3 regions of the Aliivibrio sp. A6 genome follow, and region 1 is predicted to be linked to each of the others. Evidence: riboswitches for the same ligand, from Rfam matches in the RefSeq annotation. Region 1 holds a riboswitch; each other region holds the start of a gene.
The links. Region 1 has a riboswitch for thiamine pyrophosphate ahead of thiB (thiamine ABC transporter substrate binding subunit). Riboswitches for the same ligand answer to the same signal wherever they lie in the genome.

Region 1 (3,282 bases):
TCGGTGTACACAAAGATACATTAGCGGCCTCTTTACATGCGGCTGATGCGGTTTATCTTTTCCAACCAGACAATATTTCTTGGTCTGTTGATGAGGTTGCACAACAATGCGCTCAACCTGCTTATACCCATAATAACATCGATACTTTTGTTGATATGATTGTGGCCGAAGCACAGCCGGGCGATCAAATATTGGTAATGAGTAACGGTGGTTTTGAAGGCATTCACGGAAAATTACTTGAGAAGTTAAACCAACAATGAAATCTGAAAAGAGAGCGATTACTTTAGCAATGACAGGCGCATCTGGTGCGCCCTATGGTCTACGCTTGCTTGAATGTTTATTAGCGGCAGATTATCACGTTTATTTTTTAATATCGTCAGCGGCTCGTGTTGTGATGGCGACAGAACATAGTTTGAAGCTCCCAAGCGGCCCTGATGCAATGAAAGCAGCGTTAGTTGAACACTTAGGTTGTAATGCAGATAACTTAACCGTTTGTGGCAAAGAGGATTGGTTCTCACCAGTGGCTTCTGGTTCTGCCGCACCAAAACAAATGATAGTGTGTCCATGCTCGGCAGGGAGTGTGGCATCAATTGCTCATGGTATTTCAGATAACTTAATAGAGCGTGCTGCGGATGTGGTGTTAAAAGAGCGAGGGCAGTTAATTTTAGTTGTTCGCGAAACGCCATTTTCTACATTACACCTAGAGAATATGTTAAAGCTATCTCAAATGGGTGCGACGATCATGCCGGCAGCCCCAGGTTTTTATCATCAACCTCAATCAATAGAAGACTTAGTTGATTTTATGGTGGCGCGAATTTTGGACCACCTTGGGGTTGAACAAGGGTTAGTTCCACGTTGGGGATACGATCACCGTTGATATAATCAATATGCTTAGAGAAAACCTCTGGCTCATTGCTTGATTCACACATACAATATCGCTTCTCATCGGGGAGCAATAGATATCGGCTTATTTAAGTTGGTATTCGCTGAGATTAGTAAGGGTTGGATAATGCTTACTTAAACCCGTACTACCTGACTCAGATAATGCTGGCGTAGGGATTGAGATGACATCCTCTTAGAGAATATCACCTTAATTCTGTGCCGCTCAAAAGGATGTAAGCGCACACAATGAACACTCTTTCTATTTCCTCTCCTCTTAAATTATTACCAAGTGTCTTAGCGATGGCTACGGCAACTTCTTTTGCTGTTTCAGCAGCAGAAACCAAAACATTAACGGTTTATACCTATGACTCTTTTGCGGCTGATTGGGGCCCGGGCCCAACGGTTGAAGCGGCTTTTGAAGCGCAATGTGGCTGTGATTTAAACTTGGTTGCACTTGATGACGGGGTGTCTATTTTAAATCGTCTTCGATTAGAAGGGAAAAATGCCAAAGCAGATATCGTCTTAGGGTTAGATAACAACTTAATGGCAGAAGCGAAAGCAACAGGGTTATTAGCTCAGCATCAAGTAAATACAGATTCAGTGACTTTACCGGGAGGTTGGAATGACACTACGTTCGTTCCTTATGATTTTGGTTACTTTGCGTTTGTTTATAATAAAGAAAAAGTAGCAAATCCGCCTAAAAGCTTAAAAGAGCTAGTCGAGCAGCGTGATGATCTAAAAGTGATTTATCAAGATCCTAGAACATCAACACCGGGCCAAGGTTTATTACTTTGGATGAAATCGGTTTATGGAGATGAAGCACCACAAGCGTGGAAGCAGCTAGCGAAAAAAACCGTTACTGTTACAAAAGGGTGGTCTGAAGCTTACAGCATGTTCTTAGAGGGGGAGTCTGATTTAGTACTCTCTTATACCACATCTCCAGCGTATCACTTGATTGCAGAAAAAGATGACAAATTTACAGCGGCTGATTTTTCAGAAGGGCACTACACTCAAGTTGAAGTAGCGGCTAAAGTGAAAAATACTAAAAATAATGCACTGGCGGATGAGTTCTTAGCGTTTATTTTAAGTGATAAATTCCAATCAGCAATGCCAACTGGAAACTGGATGTATCCTGTGACTGATGTTGCATTACCTCAAGGTTTCGATAGTCTGACCGTGCCTAGTAAAGCCTTATCATTTAATTCTCAAGAGATCTCGCAACAACGTAAATCATGGATCCGAGAGTGGCAACACGCTCTAACATTTTAATTTGATATAAGGAGTACAGATGTGCTCCTTTCTTTTGGCAATGATGAAAAAAAAATCTTCTTATAATTCTGTTCCTCTATTGGGATATGTAATCGCAATTGTCATTATTGGCTTTGTTGGTGGGGCGATAAGCGCTCTATTTTTAGAATCGCCAAGTTTGGATTTGAGCTTAATTTGGTCTGATCCTTATTATCGCTACATTACTCAGTTCAGCTTATACCAAGCATTTCTCTCTGCTTTATTAAGTATTAGTTTGGCTATTCCTACTGCATATGCGTTATCACGCCGTCAGTTTAAAGGACGAAGCCTTTTACTTAAGCTTTGTGCAACTACGCTTGTGCTTCCTGCATTAGTGGGTGTTTTTGGCTTACTCTCTATTTATGGCAATAGCGGTTTAATCTCCGATTTATTTCAGTGGCTTGGTTACTCCTTACCATTTTCTATCTATGGCCTTAATGGCATTTTACTCGCACATGTTTTTTTCAATTATCCTTTTGCGACTCGTTTATTTTTACAAAGTTTAGATTCAATCTCTGCTGAGCAACATCAATTAGCGGCGCATTTAGGGTTAACCGGTTGGAGTAAATATCGCTTATTGGCGTGGCCGAGAGTAAAGCAACAATTGCCTCATGTTGCAGGTTTAGTCTTTATGCTTTGTTTCACCAGCTTTGCTACTGTGATGGCATTAGGAGGAGGGCCAAAATCAACCACCATTGAACTGGCTATCTATCAAGCGATTAAATTTGATTTTGATTTGCAGTCGGGGGCTATTTTAGCTTTATGGCAGATGTTGCTATGTGGCGTACTTTCCTTGTTTATTCAACGTTTTTCTAAATCAGTTGCGGTTGACTCGGCATCGATTTCTCAAGCTGTATTGTATCAAGACTCAGCACAAGAGAAGCGGTGGGATAGAGGGTGGATTTTATTATTAATACTTTTTCTATTACCCCCATTACTGATGGTCGTACTCAGTGGCTTAAATTCAGAATTAATCAGAGTGCTTGGCTCGCAGGCGTTTTGGTTAGCGTTGGCTAATTCATTGATAGTCGCTTTAGGGGCTGCGGTATTAGCTATGCTATTTGGTGTGATGTTATTGCACACCACTCGAGCATTGAGATTAAAACAGAAACG
Region 2 (3,282 bases), on a different contig from region 1:
TGTGGCAAAGTGTTGATCATGTGATTACTGCCATTCAATCGGCTGATTTCTTATCGCTGGGCTGGGCTGGGTTAATTAGTCTGGCGGCTGTTATGGGAGTGACAGCGATTGGTCGTGAATTATGGACATTACATAAGCTTAAAAAACGAGCAGAAGTTCAACAGCAAGTGACTGAATTAGTCGAAGGTAATGGTATTGGGCAAGCCAAATCGTTTTGTGAAGATTTAGCGAAAAAGGGCTCAACGGCAAAAACAGCTGAGTATACTCGTTGGCAAAACAGCATTGAATCTCATCACAATAACGCTGAAGTATTTGAAATGTATGACAGCATGGTGGTGGCAGAGCAAGATAAACGCGCAAGAGCTTTAATCAGTAAACACGCAGGTGAGTCAGCATTAATGGTGGCATTAAGCCCATTAGCTGTCGTCGATATGCTATTAGTGGCATGGCGAAATATTCGATTAATCGAGCAAGTGTCCCAAGTGTACGGAGTAGAGCTTGGTTACTGGGGACGTTTACGTTTGTTCAAAATGGTTTTGCAAAACATGGCTTTTGCCGGGGCAACAGAAATGGCGACCGATGTTGGTGTGGATATGTTATCAACGGGGTTGGCAGGCAAGCTCTCTACTCGTGCAGCACAAGGATTGGGGATTGGTTTATTAACGGCCCGTTTTGGATTAAGAACAATGAGTCTAATGCGTCCATTACCATGGCAAGTGGGTGAAGCACCAAAGCTCTCAGATATGCGTAAAACCATCGTTAGTCAATTAGCGTCTAAATTGGGTTCTCAGCATAAAAATTAATCCATACAGATAACATTCTTATAAAAATCATATTATCTCAAAATTAATTAGTGATAGTATGACCTCATTAGTCGGGGAGCCAATAGGCTGAGATCGCAATAGCGAACCCGTTGAACCTGATTCAGTTAGTACTGACGTAGGGAACTAATGGTCCTCTTGACTCGATCGCCTCTGATCCGTTTCTTTAGGTGAGATCTTGCGTACCAACGTAGAGATATTCTCATTCGACTGTTTTTCCTGAGCGTTAGTTAGGGAAAATAATTATGTCTACATTCGTTACTACAGCACCTTTGGCATCACCTGTTTTAAATAAGTTATCTACTATTACTCCTATTGTATTAACTATTGCAGGGTCTGATAGTGGTGGTGGCGCAGGGATCCAAGCTGATATTAAAGCCATCTCAGCAACTGGAGGCTATGCGTGCTCTGTTATTACCGCATTAACGGCTCAAAACACCCAAGGCGTTACGGGCATTTATTCAATCAGCAGTGAATTTGTAGAACAGCAGCTTGATGCCGTTTTTTCTGATCTAAATGTGATTGCCGTTAAAGTCGGAATGCTAAGTGATTCTGATGTCATTCATTCTGTCGCAAAAAAAATCAAACAATATTCTCCTCAATACGTGGTGGTTGATCCCGTAATGGTCGCCACCAGTGGCGATTTGCTACTTCAGGCATCTGCTATTGATAGCCTTAAATCTGAACTTCTTCCTCTTGCTGATGTGATCACACCAAATCTTCCTGAAGCTTCGGCATTAATTGGTGTTAAAGTTCCTAAAAATGAAGGTGAAATGACAGCCATCATTGATGAACTTCGTCAATTAGGTGCAAAATCAGTGTTACTAAAAGGAGGGCATTTAGAGGAAAGTACCAATAGTACGGATTTATTTATTGGTGCCGATTCAGTTGAGCGTTTGTCGGCGGCACGTATTAATACTCATAATACACACGGGACAGGTTGCACTCTATCTTCAGCCATTGCATCTTATTTGGCTCAAGGTTATGAGCTGCATGCTGCAGTTAGGCTAGGTAAGGAATATATCACCCAAGCAATTGTTCATGCAGATGAGTTAATTATTGGGAAAGGGCATGGACCAGTCAATCATTTCTTTGATAGAAATAAAGCAATTTAAATTATATAAATTCAATAGGTTGTCTGCTGTTGTACGAGGTGTTGTTGGCGGTTTTTCTTCTGTTGGGCTTTCATCTCATACATATGTTTATCTGAGTTTATAAGTGCCTCTTCTAGTCCTTCTCTTGTTGTTGATTTTATGCCATACGCAAAGGAAATTTGTTCATTCTCTAGCTGTTTACAAACATTGTTAATAAATGGCATTGAGCGATCTTTATGAGTGATGACAACAAATTCATCTCCTCCAACTCGAAGAGCCATTTCTTGCTTAATGCATGAGTTTCTCAGCACCTGAGCAAATCGAATAATCATTAGATCTCCTACTTGATGCCCTTTTAAATCATTAACTTTTTTCAAGTCATTTAGATCAAAATAAATAAGATCAAATGCATCTAATTCGATTTCAGAGAGTTTTCTTCTGTTATATAAATTAGTCAGTTCATCTTTCATGTTTTGTTTAGCCAATCTTTTCATCATATGAGTAATGCCAATAGCGATGAGTAGAAAAGCAATAAATAGAGAACCGTCGTCCAATAAAGTATCGATGATTTCGAACTTATCAGCGTGATATTCTATTTGAGGGAATTCTGTTAGTAGGTCATAAGCTTTATTAAATAGTAAAAGTGCGCCACCAGCAGTCAGAAAAGCATAAGGTGTTAAAAACTGGTAGGCTGTTAGATAGATATAGACCAATAAAATAAGTGTTAAACCTTCAAACCAAAGATCAGAAGCTGACTCAAAACCGATAACGTCATAGAGAAATGCGCAGAGAGCAAGAAGCGAAGAAAGAATAGCAACCGCAATTCGTGGCGTTGTTTTGTTCTGCATTATATTCATCCAGAGTTAATGGGACGTCATTCAGATAAGGTACTTAATTTTCAGATAAAAATAAATAGCCCTAAAGAAATAAATTAGAAGCATTCGACTAAAAGATAACTAACATGTATTAAAAAGCCACTATCTCTAATATTAGATAGCAGCTTTTTATTAATATATCTTTATTGCGATTTATAACTGTTTATCAATAATGGCTTTTAAGTCCTCAGTAGGTATAAATCCTGGAATGATTTCGTTGCCAATAATCAAACTTGGAGTTCCCCTTAAGCCAAGTTGAGTAAAGATCTTTTCATTCTTTTCTACCATTTTTACCTTTTCTTGATTTGGAGTCAGTTCTTGCTGTGTTCCTGTTAACTCCGCTATTTTCAGTATGGATTTACTGTCATGACGGGATGGTTTTGCCATCATTAAACGATGTACTTCAGCGTATTGGTCTGGTTTTTTCTCCCAAACATTTAAGGCATACCAAGCTGTATTAGTTTTAAGCCCTGGAATCATTCGTTGTTGGAA
Region 3 (3,282 bases), on a different contig from region 1:
TAAACTCTTCTGATTTCTGACGCATTCCCTCTAGAGGATCATCAATCATTTTGATCTCAATCGCTTGGTCTAATGCGACTTGATCGATATCTTTAGCGTACTCACGAACCTCTTGTGAGATTTTCATTGAACAGAATTTAGGCCCACACATTGAACAGAAATGAGCGACTTTGCCCGACTCTTGCGGTAAGGTTTCATCGTGATATTCACGTGCAGTGATAGGATCTAATGATAGATTAAACTGGTCTTCCCAGCGGAATTCAAAACGAGCTTTTGATAATGCGTTATCACGAATTTGTGCACCCGGATGGCCTTTGGCTAAGTCACCTGCATGAGCAGCTAACTTATAAGTTATTAATCCCGTTTTAACATCGTCTTTGTTTGGTAATCCTAAATGTTCTTTTGGCGTTACATAACACAACATGGCACAGCCATACCAACCAATCATGGCTGCACCAATACCTGAAGTAATATGATCATACCCAGGTGCAATATCTGTCGTTAATGGACCTAATGTATAGAATGGCGCTTCATGACAATGTTTAAGTTGCTCGTCCATGTTCTCTTTAATCATGTGCATAGGAACATGGCCGGGGCCTTCGATAATAACTTGAACATCGTAATCCCACGCGACTTTGGTTAACTCGCCTAAAGTACGTAATTCAGCAAATTGCGCTTCGTCATTAGCGTCAGCAATAGAGCCCGGACGCAATCCATCACCCAAGGATAAGGCTACATCGTACTTAGCACAGATTTCACAGATCTCGCGAAAGTGCGTATATAAGAAGCTTTCTTGGTGATGAGCCAAGCACCACTTCGCAATGATTGAGCCACCGCGTGAAACAATCCCGGTAACGCGTTTTGCTGTCATTGGTACATAACGAAGCAGTAAACCTGCGTGAATGGTAAAGTAATCAACGCCCTGTTCAGCTTGTTCGATTAAGGTATCTCGCATCACTTCCCAGTTAAGGTTTTCGGCTACACCATTCACTTTTTCTAGCGCTTGGTACATAGGAACCGTGCCAATTGGGACAGGGCTATTACGTAGAATCCACTCACGGGTTTCATGAATATTTCGACCCGTAGATAAATCCATAACCGTATCACCGCCCCAACGCGTTGACCAAACTAGCTTCTCCACTTCTTCTTCAATCGATGAGCTCACTGACGAGTTACCAATATTGGCGTTAACTTTTATTAAGAAATTACGGCCGATAATCATTGGTTCTGCTTCTGGATGGTTTATGTTTGATGGGATAATTGCGCGCCCTTCAGCAACCTCTTTACGCACAAATTCAGGTGTGATTTCTTTTGGTAAGTTAGCTCCAAAACTATGTCCAGGGTGTTGATGGTTTAACTGCTCATCAGCGAATTTCTGGCGACCCATATTTTCACGGATAGCTATATATTCCATTTCAGGTGTGATTATTCCCTGACGCGCATAATGCAGTTGAGTAACACATTGACCTTGTTTAGCGCGACGAATCGTTGGGAGGTTTCCATAACGAAGTTCATCAAGGGTTTCATCCGCTAAACGCTCTTGCGAATAAACGGAACTAACGCCATCAAGCAACTCGGTATCATTTCGCTCTTCAATCCAACGCTCACGAAGTTTTGGTAATCCTTGGTATACATCGATATCGTAGCTTGGATCGGTATACACACCCGAAGTGTCATAAACTTGAATCGGCTCATTCGGTTCAAGAATTGGATTGTCTTTCGTCCCACCGACCAAGCTATCAGCCAATAAAATTTCACGCATAGGTACGCGGATATCTGGGCGAGATCCTTCAATATAAACTTTTTTTGAGTTTGGGTATGGTTGAACCGATAAAGATTCAATATTAGTTTTAGCATCTAAACGTGCTTGTTTGCGACTTGACGACATAGCAAAATTCCTTGATAAAAATAGAATAATTGCTTGTCGGATTTGAGTTGTAGAAAGAGGTTCTTAGTATGAGAGACAACGAGAGTAAGCCTGCGTATTTATATGCGATGAATTAAACAAATAGACTAAAGCTAAAATTCAGCTGCGGTTTATCATTAAATAATTCGATTAGTGGCTAACATACTAAGATAAAAATTATCTCTTGTTCCCTTCGCAGGTATTAGCCTGATCAGGTTCTACGGATCCCGCAATGCGGTCTCAGCTCGTACTTTAAAAAGCACTAAGCACTCCGACAAGTTTCTTTCAGATCTTTGAATCAAAATCTGAACGTGTTCGGAGTATAAAGAAAGTATGCAAGAAATGAAATGGAAGAGAAAAAAGTTATCAAGTGGTTGGCTGAGTTTGTGAGTGAACGCATATTGAGCTTTGTATGTAACAATTCATATTGAATCTTGTGTGCTTCATAGCAAAAAAACCACCTTTGTCATCCGCAGCTCTTACACCACCAAATACAATGTTCTTTTTTTGTGGAGAAGCACATTAGGTTCTAAACACACAATCATTACATATTAAACCTTGTGTGCTTCGTAACAAAAAACCACCTTTGTCATCCGTAGCTCTTACACCAACAAAAACAGTGTTCTTTTCTGTGGAGAAGCACATTAGGTTTAAATACTCTCAACAAGGTTTTAATCTACATTCGTTTCACGTGAAACTATTTGTCATTTTTAGTTAGCTTATTCGCTAAATGTTTTAACCATGAAGAATTATATTCACGATATGATCCAATTTTATTAGAGCCATCATGATCACGTCCATGCACCAATGTTTTAGACACGGCAACGCGTTGTGAAGAATAAATACCCGTATGGCCACTAAAGTAATACGCGGTATAACACGCTAAGGCAAAGTAAGGTAAGTAATCCGCACCAAACAACTCAACCCCCATTATCGTACACGCTAATGGCGTATTGGTTGCCGCAGCAAATACGGCTAAGAAACCTAATGCTGCAAACAAATCAACTGGAGCACCCAAAACCCAAGCAAGGAAATTACCCAAAGTCGCACCAACAAAGAACAGAGGTGTTACCTCACCACCTTTATACCCTGCCGCTAATGTGATCGCCGTTAAGAGTAGTTTTAAAATCCAACTATACCACTCAGCACCACCAGCACTGAATGCCGAAGTAATACTCACTCCACCATCACGGCTTGGATAAACACCAATACCAATGTAATCGTAATTACCAATTAACTGCGTAATGGCAATAACCATTAAGCCACCTACAACTACGATTAAATATGGGTTTTTAAGCGTGGCATTAAATACATCTTTAAAGCCGTGAGTTAATTCACCAAACAGATAACCCGCCAAGCCAAACACAATCGCAGCA

Region 2: it holds a riboswitch for thiamine pyrophosphate, as region 1 does, so the genes downstream of both, thiD (bifunctional hydroxymethylpyrimidine kinase/phosphomethylpyrimidine kinase) here and thiB (thiamine ABC transporter substrate binding subunit) in region 1, are expected to answer to the same signal.
Region 3: it holds a riboswitch for thiamine pyrophosphate, as region 1 does, so the genes downstream of both, thiC (phosphomethylpyrimidine synthase ThiC) here and thiB (thiamine ABC transporter substrate binding subunit) in region 1, are expected to answer to the same signal.

The regions. Positions count from the first base shown of each region.
Region 1 covers NZ_JARACR010000025.1:16,563-19,844, forward strand. Annotated here, with positions in the region: gene mpl (UDP-N-acetylmuramate:L-alanyl-gamma-D-glutamyl-meso-diaminopimelate ligase) at 1-260, shown strand, start outside; gene PVK70_RS14215 (flavin prenyltransferase UbiX) at 257-877, shown strand; TPP riboswitch at 937-1,076, shown strand; gene thiB (thiamine ABC transporter substrate binding subunit) at 1,129-2,151, shown strand; gene thiP (thiamine/thiamine pyrophosphate ABC transporter permease ThiP) at 2,171-3,282, shown strand, end outside.
Region 2 covers NZ_JARACR010000005.1:91,099-94,380, reverse strand. Annotated here, with positions in the region: gene PVK70_RS04875 (YcjF family protein) at 1-803, shown strand, start outside; TPP riboswitch at 866-963, shown strand; gene thiD (bifunctional hydroxymethylpyrimidine kinase/phosphomethylpyrimidine kinase) at 1,067-1,936, shown strand; gene PVK70_RS04865 (GGDEF domain-containing protein) at 1,948-2,763, opposite strand; gene PVK70_RS04860 (DsbA family protein) at 2,944-3,282, opposite strand, start outside.
Region 3 covers NZ_JARACR010000020.1:15,660-18,941, forward strand. Annotated here, with positions in the region: gene thiC (phosphomethylpyrimidine synthase ThiC) at 1-1,888, opposite strand, end outside; TPP riboswitch at 2,078-2,190, opposite strand; gene PVK70_RS12500 (voltage-gated chloride channel family protein) at 2,604-3,282, opposite strand, start outside.